DNA from 3 places in the Nocardia sp. NPDC058244 genome. Region 3 is predicted to be linked to each of the others. Evidence: riboswitches for the same ligand, from Rfam matches in the RefSeq annotation. Region 3 holds a riboswitch; each other region holds the start of a gene.
What was found. Region 3 has a riboswitch for S-adenosylmethionine ahead of ACFVW6_RS02160 (rhodanese-like domain-containing protein). Riboswitches for the same ligand answer to the same signal wherever they lie in the genome.
Positions count from the first base shown of each region.

Region 1: another riboswitch for S-adenosylmethionine. It lies ahead of ACFVW6_RS23600 (bifunctional o-acetylhomoserine/o-acetylserine sulfhydrylase); the one in region 3 lies ahead of ACFVW6_RS02160 (rhodanese-like domain-containing protein).
Region 2: another riboswitch for S-adenosylmethionine. It lies ahead of ACFVW6_RS31615 (LLM class flavin-dependent oxidoreductase); the one in region 3 lies ahead of ACFVW6_RS02160 (rhodanese-like domain-containing protein).

Region 1 covers NZ_JBHVWX010000007.1:303,322-307,607, reverse strand. Annotated here, with positions in the region: gene ACFVW6_RS23610 (MFS transporter) at 1-1,153, opposite strand, end outside; gene ACFVW6_RS23605 (TetR family transcriptional regulator) at 1,289-2,029, shown strand; SAM riboswitch class IV at 2,093-2,203, shown strand; gene ACFVW6_RS23600 (bifunctional o-acetylhomoserine/o-acetylserine sulfhydrylase) at 2,284-3,600, shown strand; gene ACFVW6_RS23595 (homoserine O-acetyltransferase) at 3,597-4,286, shown strand, end outside.
Region 2 covers NZ_JBHVWX010000012.1:144,111-148,396, forward strand. Annotated here, with positions in the region: gene ACFVW6_RS31610 (ABC transporter substrate-binding protein) at 1-582, opposite strand, end outside; gene ACFVW6_RS31615 (LLM class flavin-dependent oxidoreductase) at 579-1,649, opposite strand; SAM riboswitch class I at 1,677-1,769, opposite strand; gene ACFVW6_RS31620 (hypothetical protein) at 1,983-2,684, shown strand; partial or broken gene ACFVW6_RS31625 (NADPH-dependent F420 reductase) at 2,718-3,326, shown strand; gene ACFVW6_RS31630 (glycosyltransferase) at 3,329-4,286, opposite strand, start outside.
Region 3 covers NZ_JBHVWX010000001.1:461,379-465,664, forward strand. Annotated here, with positions in the region: gene ACFVW6_RS02145 (amidohydrolase family protein) at 1-178, opposite strand, end outside; gene ACFVW6_RS02150 (FAD-dependent oxidoreductase) at 236-1,624, opposite strand; gene ACFVW6_RS02155 (hypothetical protein) at 1,814-2,272, shown strand; SAM riboswitch class IV at 2,319-2,436, shown strand; gene ACFVW6_RS02160 (rhodanese-like domain-containing protein) at 2,454-2,870, shown strand; gene ACFVW6_RS02165 (O-succinylhomoserine sulfhydrylase) at 2,881-4,089, shown strand; gene ACFVW6_RS02170 (hypothetical protein) at 4,161-4,286, shown strand, end outside.

The sequences.
Region 1 (4,286 bases), on a different contig from region 3:
GCGGGCCCATGCCGAGCGCGATCAGCAGCTGCGCGGGCAGCACGCTCAGCGCGTAGCCGTCGCCGTAACCGAGCTGGGCCAGCCACAGCAGGCCGACGGTGCCGAGCAGCGCGCCGACGACCATCAGCGGACGCGGGCCGAGCTTGGGCATCAGCGCGCTGGTGACGCCGGCCGAGACCGCGATGCCCACCGGGAACGGCAGGAACGCGACGCCCGCTTTCAGGGGCGAGTAGCCGAGCGTGTTCTGGTAGTAGAAGCTCAGGAACAGGAACATCGCGAACATGGCGATCGGGATGAGCAGCGCGGCCAGCAGCGCGCCACCCCGGTTGACCTCCCCCGGAATCCGCAGCGGCAGGAGCGGATTCGACGACCGCGCCTCGATGACGACGAAGGCGATCAGCAGCGCGAAGCCCACCCCGAGCAGGCCGAGCGTGCTGCCGGCGAGCCAGCCGTCCTCGGCGGCCCGGCTGAATCCGTAGACGATCGACACCAGCCCGAGCGTCACCGTGACGGCGCCGGGCAGGTCGTAACCGCCGAGGCGCGGCGCGGGCACATCGCGCACGATGACCGCCAGCGCGCCGAGCAGCGCGACGATCGCGACCGGGGTGTTCATCAGCAGCGTCCAGCGCCACGACACGTACTCGGTGAGCGCTCCGCCCACGATCAGCCCGAACGCGACCCCGCCTGCCGAGATGCCGGCGAACACCGCGAACGCGCGGGCCCGCTCCTTCACGTCGGTGAACGTCACCGACAGCAGCGACAGCGCCGAGGGCGCGAGCAGCGCGGCGAACGCGCCCTGCAGACCGCGGCCGAGGAACAGCTGCAACCCGTCCTGGGCGAGTCCGGCCAGGGCCGACGCGGCGGCGAACCCGACCAGGCCGATCAGGAAGATCCGCCTGCGCCCGAGATAGTCGGCCATCCGGCCGCCGAGCAGCAGCAGGCCGCCGAAGATCAGCGTGTAGGCGGTGAGCGCCCACTGTTTGTCGCCCTCGCTGATGCCGAGGTCTTTCTGGGCGAACGGGAGCGCGATCGTCACGACGGTGGCGTCGAGGATCACCATCAGTTGCGCGGAGGCGAGCACGGCCAGCGCCCACCAGCGTCTCGAATTCGATTGCGGATCAGTCTGTTTCGCTGCTGTCTCGATGCCGGTCACCACGGACTCCTAGTCACTCGAAGGCTCGCGCTCAATCCTGGCACCGTGGGACAATTGGCGTCAAGAGCAAAATGTCTGACTGCGCCATTTGTCGTGAAAAGACAGACGAATCGGGCGGGACGGTAGGCTGGAGAGATGCTGGACTCGACCACTCCGATCACCGGCGACCGGATGACCGAACCGGCAGGCCCGCTCGCGGCCCGCCACGCCCCGACCGGCCTGCGCGAGCGCAAGAAGCGCCAGACCAGGGCCGCCATCGTCGAGATCGGGCTGAGCCTGTGCGACGCGCAGGGATTCGACGCCACGACGGTCGAGCAGATCGCCGCGGGTGCCGACGTCTCCCCGCGCACGGTCAACCGGTACTTCCCGATGAAGGAAGACATCGTGCTCGCCCCGATCGACGATTTCGGGCTCACCGTGGCCGAGGCGCTGGGCGAGCAGCCGCGCACCGGCGACGAACTCGGCGCGCTGTGCGGCGCCTACCTGCAGGTCGTCGATTCCGAGGCCGACGCCGACGGCGTGCGGTTCCTGCGCCAGTTCCTGCAGATGCAGCGGATCATGCGGTCCAGCCAGGCCGTGAACGCGCGCGCGCTCGAGTACGCCGAGAAGAAGAACGTCGCGGTCTGCGCCCAGCTGGCCGAGCGGATGTCCACCACGCCCGACGACTTCTCGGTCCGGCTGGTGGCGGGCACCTGGCAGATGCTGTGCCACCTCTCGATCGCCGCGGTCGAGGACGGGCTGCTGAGCGCGACGCCGGAGGCCGCCGCGCAGGTCACCAAGGCCGCCATCCTGCGCGCCTACCACGAGCTCCGCCGCATCTGCGGCGCCCGGCCCGAGGCCGACACGCCAGGGCTCGGCACACCGGCGGCGGAGTGATCCAGGCGACGAAACCGGGGGAAGTTTCCGCGCGGACGCAACGGCCGGTTAACATGACGGCAAGGTCATGAGTACCAGCGCCAAGCCCCGGCTCGCTGGTCGGCAACCCTCCAGCTGCGGTGGGGTGCTCCGGGTGATGACCGGGCTCCCGAAGGCCGGGAGCAAGCGCGCATCGCAGGAGGCCCCCATGTGTTGTTGTCCGTCGATCCAACCCATCTGACGCGATACCCCGGCGAACAACCCTGGAGCTTTTCATGACCGACTCTGCCCTGCCCGAGAACTGGTCCTTCGAGACCAAGCAGATCCACGCGGGCCAGGCCCCCGACGCGGCCACCAACGCGCGGGCGCTGCCGATCTACCAGACCACCTCCTACACCTTCCGCGACACCGATCACGCCGCCGCGCTGTTCGGGCTCGCCGAGCCGGGCAACATCTACACCCGGATCATGAACCCCACCCAGGACGCGGTCGAGCAGCGCGTCGCCGCGCTCGAGGGTGGCGTCGCGGCGCTGCTGCTGGCCTCGGGCCAGGCCGCCGAGACCTTCGCGATCCTGAACCTCGCCAACGCGGGCGACCACATCGTGTCCAGCCCGCACCTCTACGGCGGCACGTACAACCTGTTCCACTACTCGCTGCCCAAGCTCGGCATCGAGGTCTCCTTCGTCGAGGATCCCGACGACCTGGCGCAGTGGCAGGCCGCCATCCGGCCCAACACCAAGGCGTTCTACGGCGAGACCATCGCCAACCCCAGCAGCGCCGTGTTCGACATCCCCGGCATCGCCGAGATCGCGCACAAGGCGGGCATCCCGCTGATCGTCGACAACACCGTCGCGACCCCGTACCTGATCCAGCCGCTGGCCCACGGCGCCGACATCGTCGTGCACTCGGCGACCAAGTACCTGGGCGGCCACGGCGCCGCGGTGGCCGGCGTGATCGTCGACGGCGGCACCTTCGATTGGACCGTGCGTGACGCCGACGGCAACGCCCGCTTCCCCGGTTTCACCGAGCCCGACCCCAGCTACCACGGCGCGGTATTCGCCGACCTGGGCGCGCCCGCGTTCGCGCTCAAGGCCCGCGTGCAGTTGCTGCGCGACCTGGGCGCTGCGGTGTCGCCGTTCAACGCGTTCCTCATCGCCCAGGGCATCGAGACGCTGAGCCTGCGGGTCGAGCGGCACGTGGCCAACGCCGAGGCCGTGGCGAAGTTCGTCGCCGAGCAGCCGGGCGTCGAGGCCGTCCACTACGCGGGTCTGGAGACCTCGCCGTGGCACGCGCGGGCCAAGCAGCTGGCGCCCAAGGGCGCGGGCGCGATCGTCGCGTTCGAGCTGCGCGGCGGTGTCGACGCGGGCAAGAAGTTCGTGGACGCGCTCAGCCTCCACAGCCATGTCGCTAACATCGGTGATGTGCGTTCTCTCGTGATTCACCCGGCGTCCACCACGCACTCGCAGCTGACGCCCGAGGAGCAGCTGGCTTCCGGCGTCACTCCGGGGCTGGTCCGGCTCGCCGTGGGCATCGAGGGAATCGACGACATCCTGGCGGATCTGCGCGCCGGTTTCGCGGCGGCGAACACGTGACTGTGAGCACCGAATCGCCGATCGCCCGTCCCGCAACCGGGGTGGCCCTGCTGCCACCGCCGGACGGGCGACTCGGCGTGGTCGCCATCGGGGAGGTGGCGCTGGAGAACGGCGCCGTCGTCCCCGATGTGCGGCTGGCGGTGCAGCGCTGGGGTGAGCTCTCGCCCACGCTCGACAACGTGGTGCTCGTCGAGCACGCCCTCACCGGCGACTCGCACGTCATCGCCAGCGCCGACAACGCCCAGCCCGGCTGGTGGGAGGGCATGGTCGGCCCCGGCGCGCCGATCGACACCGACGAGTGGTGTGTGATCGCGACGAACGTGCTCGGCGGCTGCAAGGGCAGCACCGGACCGTCCTCGCTCGCGCCCGACGGCGCGCCGTGGGGTTCCCGCTTTCCCGACCTGACCATTCGTGACCAGGTCACCGCCGAGGCGCGGCTGCTCGATCTGTTCGGGATCGAGCGGCTGGCCGCCGTCGTCGGCGGGTCGATGGGCGGCATGCGGGTGCTGGAGTGGATTGTCGGACAGCCGGGACGGGCCGCGGCCGCGCTGGTGCTGGCCGTCGGCGCCCGCGCCACCGCCGACCAGATCGGTACCCAGACCACCCAGATGGCCGTCATCAAGGCCGACCCCGACTGGCAGGACGGCGATTACCACGGCACCGGCCGCGCGCCGATGACCGGCATG
Region 2 (4,286 bases), on a different contig from region 3:
GGCCTCGGCCGGTTTGGCATTGGTCGCCTGGCCGAGGATGCCGAGCTGCGGCGTCGAGGACGCCTGCAGGAACTGGGCGTTGGGCTGGCTGAACTCGACCCGGGCGGTGAGCTTGTCGACCGCCGTGGTGCCGACGTAGTTGGTCAGGTAGCTCGCGCCCAGCGGCGCCTTCGCGCCACCGAGCTTGATGATCGCGTCGAAGGTGTCGCGCACCGAATCCGCGGTCAGCGGGGAGCCGTCGCTGAAGGTGACGCCGTCTGCGAGCTTGAAGGTGAACACCTTGGCGTCGGGACTGACCTCCCAGCTCTTGGCCAGCCACGGGGTGATCGCGCCGGTCTTGGGGTCCTGATCGGTGAGCGAGTCGACGATCTGACGGGCGACGTAGATGGTCTGGTTCGAGCCGGCCTGGGCCGGATCCGAGCACGTCGGCGCCTGCGACAGCCCGTAGCGCAGGGTGCCGCCGGGCTGGGGCGGACCGGCCTGCCCACCCGGGCCGCCGGTGTCGCTGCCGCACGCGACCACGGAGGTGGCGACAGCCAGGACGCCGGCGACGGCGGCGAGACGATGACGGGGACCGATCACGGGGTGACTCCAGAGAATTCGCGGCCTGCGGCCAGGGGACGGCTGGGAATACGGCGGCGCAGTTCGGGCGCCACCTCGGCCTGGAACAGCTCGAGGCTGCCCAGGTAGTCGGGGTCGGTGCGGCCGTCGCGTTCGGCGGAGAGGTGGATCACCTCGTGGCCGAACTGCTCGTGATAGCGGCCGACCTTGTCGATCACTTCCTGCGGGCTCCCGACGAGCGCGGAGCTGCGGGCGAGGAAGTCGTCGATGGTGTCGAAAACGACGGGCAGGCCCAGCTTGCGGGCCAGTGCGCGGCGGGCCTCGAACAGCGGCGTGTAGACCGCTCTGGCCTGCTGCGAGGTGGGGGCGACGTGGAAGCCCGCGGTGCCCGCGCCGACGAGCGCGTCGGCGGGGTCGTGGCCGTGCTCGGCCCACTGCTCCCGATAGTGGCGCACCAGTTCGGCGTACGGCTCGATCGGGTTGGTGACATTCGCCGAGAACAGCGGATCACCGTGGCGCGCGGCCAGTTCCACCGATTCGCGGCTGGTCGCGCTGCCGTGCCAGATCCGCAGGCGTGGCTGCCACGGGCGCGGCAGCGCCTTCGCCGCGGTCAGCGACGGGCGGAACCGGCCCGACCAGGTCACCTCGTCGCTGGCCCACAGGGCCCGGAACAGTTCGTATCCTTCGCGATTGCGGTCCCACTGGTCGGCGGTGGTGACGTGGAACAGCTGCGCCTGCGCGGCGCCGTTGCCCTTGCCGATGATCAGCTCCAGGCGCCCGCCCGCCAGGTTGTCCAGCGTCGCGTAGTCCTCGAACGCGCGGACCGGGTCGAGCAGGCTCAGCGTGGTCACGGCGGTGAACAGCGTGATCCGGGAGGTGACGGCGGCCAGGTGGCTCAACAGCACCGGGGGAGCGGCGGAGAGGAACGGGTCCTCGTGGCGCTCGCCGACGGCGAAACCGTCGTAGCCGAGCTCCTCGGCCAGCCGGGCCTGGTCGACCACCTCGCGCAAGCGGTCCCGCGTCTCGGGGACGATGCCGGTGATCGGGTCGGGGACCCGCGTCACCAGCGTGAACAACAGAAACTTCATGCGACAGCAGACCTCGCCACTCGTGCTCCTCCATCGAACCCGGCGGAAGCACCCACACCCGGAACGGGCGGGTTGCTGCGACGTCGTGGAGCCAGGTCTCTCGGTCGCTCTGGATGGTTGTGACCGGCCACAGGGGCCGGTACCGAATCAGCATGTGGCACTGCCGCGATACTTCACAACGGTAAGGATCAGCGTGAGCGCAGAGCTTGGAACCGGGACGGCGCTGGTGCACACTGCCCGCGACGCGCCGACGAATCGGTGCGCCTCACCTGCGGGGATTCCACCGGATACCGGCGTAGCGTCGGATGTCTCCGCGTCGATGAGGAGTGCGTCGTGACCGAGCCGCGTCGTTGCACCACCCTGACCACGCTGGCGGCCTGCGCCGCCGCGCTGCTGCTGGCCGCGCCCACCGCGGCGGCCGCGCCAGCGACGGTAACCAGGGATGCGCCCGCCGTGCGGACCGCGGGCCCCGGCGACCTGCTCGGCGCGTACCGGACCGTCGTCGACACGCTCGAAGCGCTGGGCATCCAGCCGTTCCTCTACCCGACGGTCGCCGCGAACTGCGGCGGCGACGGCCTCGGCCTCGTGCCCGCCGTGGCGGGCGCGGTGCCCGGACCGTGGCCCGCGAACGCCGTGCAGATCCCCGGCCTCGACCTCACCGCCGTGAAGTCGGGGCAGACGATGTTCACCTTCCTGCCCTACGGCCTGTCGCCGGACACCGCCGCCACCGCGACCTCCGGCATGCAGGTGGCCTGGCTCAACATCAGCACCGGCCGCGGCGGAATGGCCTCGATGGGCTCGATCGCCGACGTGGTGCGCGCCCTGGTCCCGCCCGAGGTCCCGGTCGAACTACGCCCGATCGCCGAAACAGCCATCCGCGACTTCCTCTTCGCCGCCATCCCGGTCGGCGGCGTCCGTGCGGTCCCGGTCGACACCGGCCGGGGCACCGTCCTGGCCGCCGTCTTCGGCACCACCGACAACGCGGGCCGCTCCTGCTTCTTCTTCCCGACCGTCGGCATCACCGAGGTCCCCTGAGCCGCGTCACCCGGTCAGGAACGAAGAAGCGCCGATCGGTGGTGTGCGCCTACCGTTCTCGGCATGGACAGCAGCACTGCGACGATCGCAGTCATCGGAACGGGTCGGGTCGGTACAGCGGTGGGGACGGCGCTCGCCGCGGCGGGACGGCGGGTCGTCTACGGGTCGCGCACGCCGGGTGACGGGCGGGTCGGGGTCGCCGAGGCGCTCACCGACAGCGCGGTCGTGCTGGTGGCGATTCCGGCCGAGGCCGTCGACGGCTTCGCTCGCGAACACGCGGCCGCGCTCGACGGCAAGCTGGTGCTCGACGCCACCAACGGCTTCGGCGCCGGACCGGCCAACGCGGCAGCCACCTTCGCCGAGCACGCGCCGACGGCCCGATACGCGCGGGCGTTCAACAGCCTGGGCGCGGAGGCCTTCGCCGACCCGACGTTCGACGGTGCGCCCGCCGACCTGTTCTTTTCGTGCGCGGCCGCGGACCGCAATGCGGTCGAGGATCTAGTCGCCGCGGTCGGGCTGCGGCCGGTCTTCGCCGGCGACGGCAATCACGAGGTCGTCGACGGCGTGATGCGGCTGTGGCTGACCCTGGCGATGGGGCAGGGGAGGGGGCGCGAGTTCGCGTTCCGGATCGTCGACCGCTGAGCTCAGGCCTGCTGTGCGCTGACGGTCTCCGGGGCGACGAGGGGGCGCTGCTTCCAGCGCAGGGTGCCGGTGCGGTGGCGATAGTGCGAGCGGGTCCACAGCGCCAGGTAGTGCGCGACGCCCAGCGGGTGGGCGATCGCGGAGGTGAGGTCGGTGCGGGTGGGTGCCCGGCGGGTCTCGGTGGCGCGGGCGGCGAGGCGGCCCGCCACGGCGGCGAGGTAGCCGAGCAGCCCGGCGCGGCGGACCCGGCCGCGGCCGCACAGCGCCGCCAGCGGGGGAATCCAGTAGGCCAGGGCCGCCAGGGCGCCCACCGCGGCGCCCGCGTCGACCCGGCCGCCGTAGGCCGACCACAGCCAGCGGGTGTAGCCGTCGGTGAGTTCGGCCGCGCCGGTGTACATCCGGGTGCTCGCGCTGGGTCCCGCCGCGACCAGGGCGGTGCGATGCCCGGCCCGGCGCAGCGCCCTGGCCAGATCGAGATCCTCGGTGGCGCTGGCGGCGACGGCCGCGTGCCCGCCACCGGCACGATAGGCCGCGGCGTCGACGGCGAGGAACTGCCCGCACGCCACCGCGGTCGACGGGCGCAGACTGTGATTGGCCGGACCGACCGGCAGCGTCGACGCCCACGCCCACGCCAGCAGCGGCTGGACCAGCCGCTCGGTGGTCGAGGCCGACTCCTGCACCGGCCAGGCCGACACCAGACCGGCTCCGCGCCTGCGCAATTCGGTGACCGACGCGGCGACGGCGGACGGGGCGAGCCGGACGTCGGCGTCGACGAAGACCAGGGCCGCCGCGTCGGTGCGGGCGGCGAGCCGGGCGCAGGCGGCGGCCTTGCCGGTCCAGCCGGGCGCCGGGTGGGCGGCCGAGCGGAGCACGGTGAACCGGTCGTCACCGCCGACCGCGGCCAGAGCGGCCTCGTAGGTGCGGTCGGTGGAGGCGTCGTCGAGTATCAGCACGCGCAGC
Region 3 (4,286 bases):
CCTTCAGATAGGACTGGTCGGAACCCTGGAACGACGCGCTGACCACCGCACCACCGCGAACATGGAAGTGCTCCATCCGCTTTCGGTAGTCCGCGATGGTGTAGGGGTCGGGCAGATAGCCTTCGTTCTCGATCAGCGGGAACCGCGGATCGATGATGTGGACGTGGGCATCGAACACTTGTACAGAATGCCTCGAGTTCGGCGGAATGGAACAGTTCGGGCCCGACGTCCGTGGCTAGACCTTGTTCGGCTCGGAGGCGCGCAGCATGTCCTCGCGCTCCACGACCTTGACCCGCTCACGGCCTTCGGGCTCGCCGAGGGCGCGCTCGTGGGCGTCGAGGCGGTACCAGCCCGCCCAGGTGGTGAACGGGATGCCCTTGCTCTCGAGGAACGTGGTGACCGCGTCCAGCTCGGGCTGCGGCGCCGGGGCGAAGTCCTTGGCGTCGTCGAGCAGGCAGGCGATGGTCTCGTTGGCGTCGCCCTTGGTGTGGCCGATGAGGCCGACCGGGCCGCGCTTGATCCAGCCGGTCACGTAGGTGGCGGGCATGAAGCGGGCGTCGCCCTCGGCGGTCTCGTCGGAGATCACGCGACCGGCCTCGTTCGGCACGGTGCCCGCCTGGTCGTCGAACGGCAGCTGGGTGATGTTCTGCGACAGGTAGCCGACGGCGCGGTAGATGGCCTGCACGTCCCACTGCTTGAACTCGCCGGTGCCCTTGACGTTGCCGGTGCCGTCGAGCTGGGTGCGCTCGGTCTTGAGACCGACCACCTTGCCGTCCTCACCGATGACCTCGGCCGGGGACTCGAAGAAGTGCAGGAACAGCTTGTGCGGGCGGTTGCCCTGATCGCGGATCGCCCACTGCTCGAGGGTGTTGGCGACCATGTCGACCTGCTTGGAGTTACGGCGCGCGGCCTCGGAGCCCTCGTCGTAGTCGATGTCCTCCGGGTCGACGATGACCTCGATCGTCGGCGAGTGGTCGAGCTCGCGCAGCTCGAGCGGGGTGAACTTGGCCTGGGCGGGACCACGACGGCCGAAGACGTGGACCTCGACGGCCTTGTTGGCCTTGAGGCCCTTGTAGACGTTCGGCGGGATCTCCGTCGGCAGCAGCTCGTCACCGGTCTTGGCCAGCACACGGGCCACATCGAGGGCGACGTTGCCGACACCGAGTACGGCGACCTTCTCCGCCTCCAGCGGCCACGAACGCGGCACGTCGGGGTGCCCGTCGTACCAGGACACGAAGTCGGCGGCACCGTAGGAGCCGTCGAGGTCGATGCCCGGGATGGGCAGGGCGCGGTCGGCGTTGGCGCCGGTGGAGAAGATGACCGCGTCGTAGAACTGGCGCAGGTCGTCGAGGGTGATGTCGGTGCCGTAGTCGATGTTGCCGAGCAGGCGCACCTGGTCCTTGTCGAGGACCTTGTGCAGGGCGGTGATGATGCCCTTGATGCGCGGGTGGTCGGGCGCGACGCCGTAGCGGATCAGGCCGAAGGGCGCGGGCATGCGCTCGTAGAGGTCGATGCTGACATCGGCATCGGACTTCATCAATGCGTCGGCGGCGTAGATACCGGCCGGTCCTGCGCCCACGATCGCAATGCGGAGCGGGCGGGTCGCTGCACTCTGTTCGGTCATTTTCTACGCGCACCCTTTGGTCGAGAACTGTTGACGGCGTCAATTTAGCTTAGGCTAAGTTGACGATCCGGCTGCTGGCAGCCGCCTTCGAGATCGGCGGCACACCGCATTCTGGCGATTCTATCTGCGGCGTTGTGGCCACCCGGCGTGCGGTGTGGTTGCCCGCACCTGGTCTGTCAGGATTACAGCATGAACGAGGAGCAGACAGGCTCGGAAGACCAGCCCATCGTGGTGGATCAGACCGACAAGCGTTCCATCGTCCCGTTCGTCGCGGCCGCGGTGATCGCGGTGATCGTGCTCGTCGGCATCGTGCTCGGCGGGCTGCTCTCGCCCGCTGAGAAAAATGTCACAGAGGCCGACCGGCTCGCGGCCGCCGTCACCAACTATATCGACGCGCGCTCGCGCAGTGAGCTGCGTCCGCCGCCCGGTGTCGCCTGCCCCGGCTTCGACGAGGAGAAGTCGGGCCTGTCGGAACGGCTCGGTGGCCCGAAATCGGAAGTGACGATCGACAAGAAGGGTTTCGACAAGGCGACGGTGAACGGCGACCGGGCCAAGATCGACGCCACCGTGCGGATCGGCGACACGTCGTCCACCAGCACCTGGAACCTGACCAGGGTGGATGGCAACTGGCTGGTCTGCACCCCGTAGAACTGTTTGACACGGTGACCTCCGCCGGGGCAATCTCAGATCGCAAGGTCATGAGTACCAGCGCCAAGCCCCGGCTCGCTGGTCGGCAACCCTCCTCCGCGGTGGGGTGCTCCGGGTGACGACCTGGCCGTGTGCCCGGAGAACCGGCACGGCAAGAGCGGATTCACGCAGGAGGTTCGACATGACTTACGCCGGCGACATCACCCCTGAGAAGGCGTGGGAGATCCTGACCGAGCACCCCGACGCGGTGCTGGTCGACGTGCGCACCGAAGGCGAGTGGGCACAGATCGGCATCCCCGACACCAGCTCGATCGAGCGCCCGGCCCACTTCATCGAGTGGGTCGACGGCACCGGAACCCGCAATCCGAACTTCGGCGCGCAGCTCGAGCAGGCGCTGGCCGGGCGGCCGGACGACGCGCCCGTGGTGTTCCTGTGTCGCTCCGGTCAGCGCTCCATCGGCGCGGCGACGGTGGCGACCGCGGCGGGCTTCACCCCGTCCTACAACGTGCTGGACGGTTTCGAGGGCGGCCCCGACGCGTTCGGGCAGCGCGGCAGCGTCGGCTGGCGCGCGGTCGGCCTGCCGTGGCGTCAGGCATAAGGAGAAACGCATGATCACCGGTGGTTCGTTCGACAAGCCACTGCCCGAGGGCGTCGGCCCGGCCACCCTCGGCGTCCGCGGCGGGCTGCGCCGCTCCGGCTTCGAGGAGACCTCCGAGGCGCTCTACCTGACCTCGGGCTTCGTCTACGAGAGCGCCGAGGCCGCCGAGGCGTCGTTCACCGGCGAGGTCGAGCACTTCGTCTACTCCCGCTACGGCAACCCCACCGTGGCCATGTTCGAGGAGCGCATCCGGCTGCTCGACGGCGCCGAGGCCGCGTTCGCGACCGCGTCCGGCATGTCCGCGGTGTTCACGGCGCTGGGCGCGCTGCTGAAGGCGGGCGACCGCCTCGTCGCCGCCCGCAGCCTGTTCGGCTCCTGCTTCGTGGTGTGCAACGAGATCCTGCCGCGCTGGGGCGTGGAGACCGTCTTCGTCGACGGTGACGACCTCGAGCAGTGGGAGCAGGCGCTCTCGGTGCCCACCCAGGCCGTGTTCTTCGAGACCCCGGCCAACCCGATGCAGACCCTGGTGGACGTCCGCAAGGTCACCGAGCTCGCGCACGCCGCGGGCGCGAAGGTGGTGCTGGACAACGTCTTCGCCACCCCGCTGCTGCAGCGCGGCTTCGAACTCGGCGCCGACGTGGTCGTCTACTCCGGCACCAAGCACATCGACGGCCAGGGCCGCGTGCTCGGCGGCGCCATCCTCGGCGCCCAGGACTACATCGACGGCCCGGTGAAGAACCTGATGCGCCACACCGGCCCCGCGCTGAGCCCGTTCAACGCCTGGACCCTGCTCAAGGGCCTGGAGACCATGCCGCTGCGCGTGCGCCAGTCCACCGAATCCGCGCTGAAGGTCGCCAAGTTCCTGGAGACGAACAAGTCCGTGAACTGGGTGAAATACCCCTTCCTGGAATCGCATCCGCAGCACGCCCTGGCCACCGCGCAGATGTCCGGCGGCGGCACCGTCGTCACCTTCGAGCTGGCAGGCGACGACGGCAAGAAGCGCGCCTTCGAGGTCCTCAACCGCCTGCGCATCATCGACATCTCCAACAACCTCGGCGACGCGAAGACCCTGATCACCCACCCTGCCACCACCACCCACCGCGCGATGGGCCCCGAGGGTCGCGCGTCGATCGGCCTGTCCGACGGCGTGGTCCGCATCTCGGTCGGCCTCGAGGACATCGAAGACCTCCTCGGCGACCTCGACCACGCCCTGAGCTGAAACCCGCAGCGCGCCGGTCCATCAACGGTCATCGACCGCCGGATGTGCTGGCGCGCTGTTAGTTTCGGGTGATGGATGCGGAAGAACGTCAGGCCTACTACGCCGAGAACGATCGTCGTAGGCAGCGGGCGAAAGAGCTCTTCGACGAGCGCGCCTGGCATTTCCCGATCGACGACGCGATCGTGGCATGGGCGGCC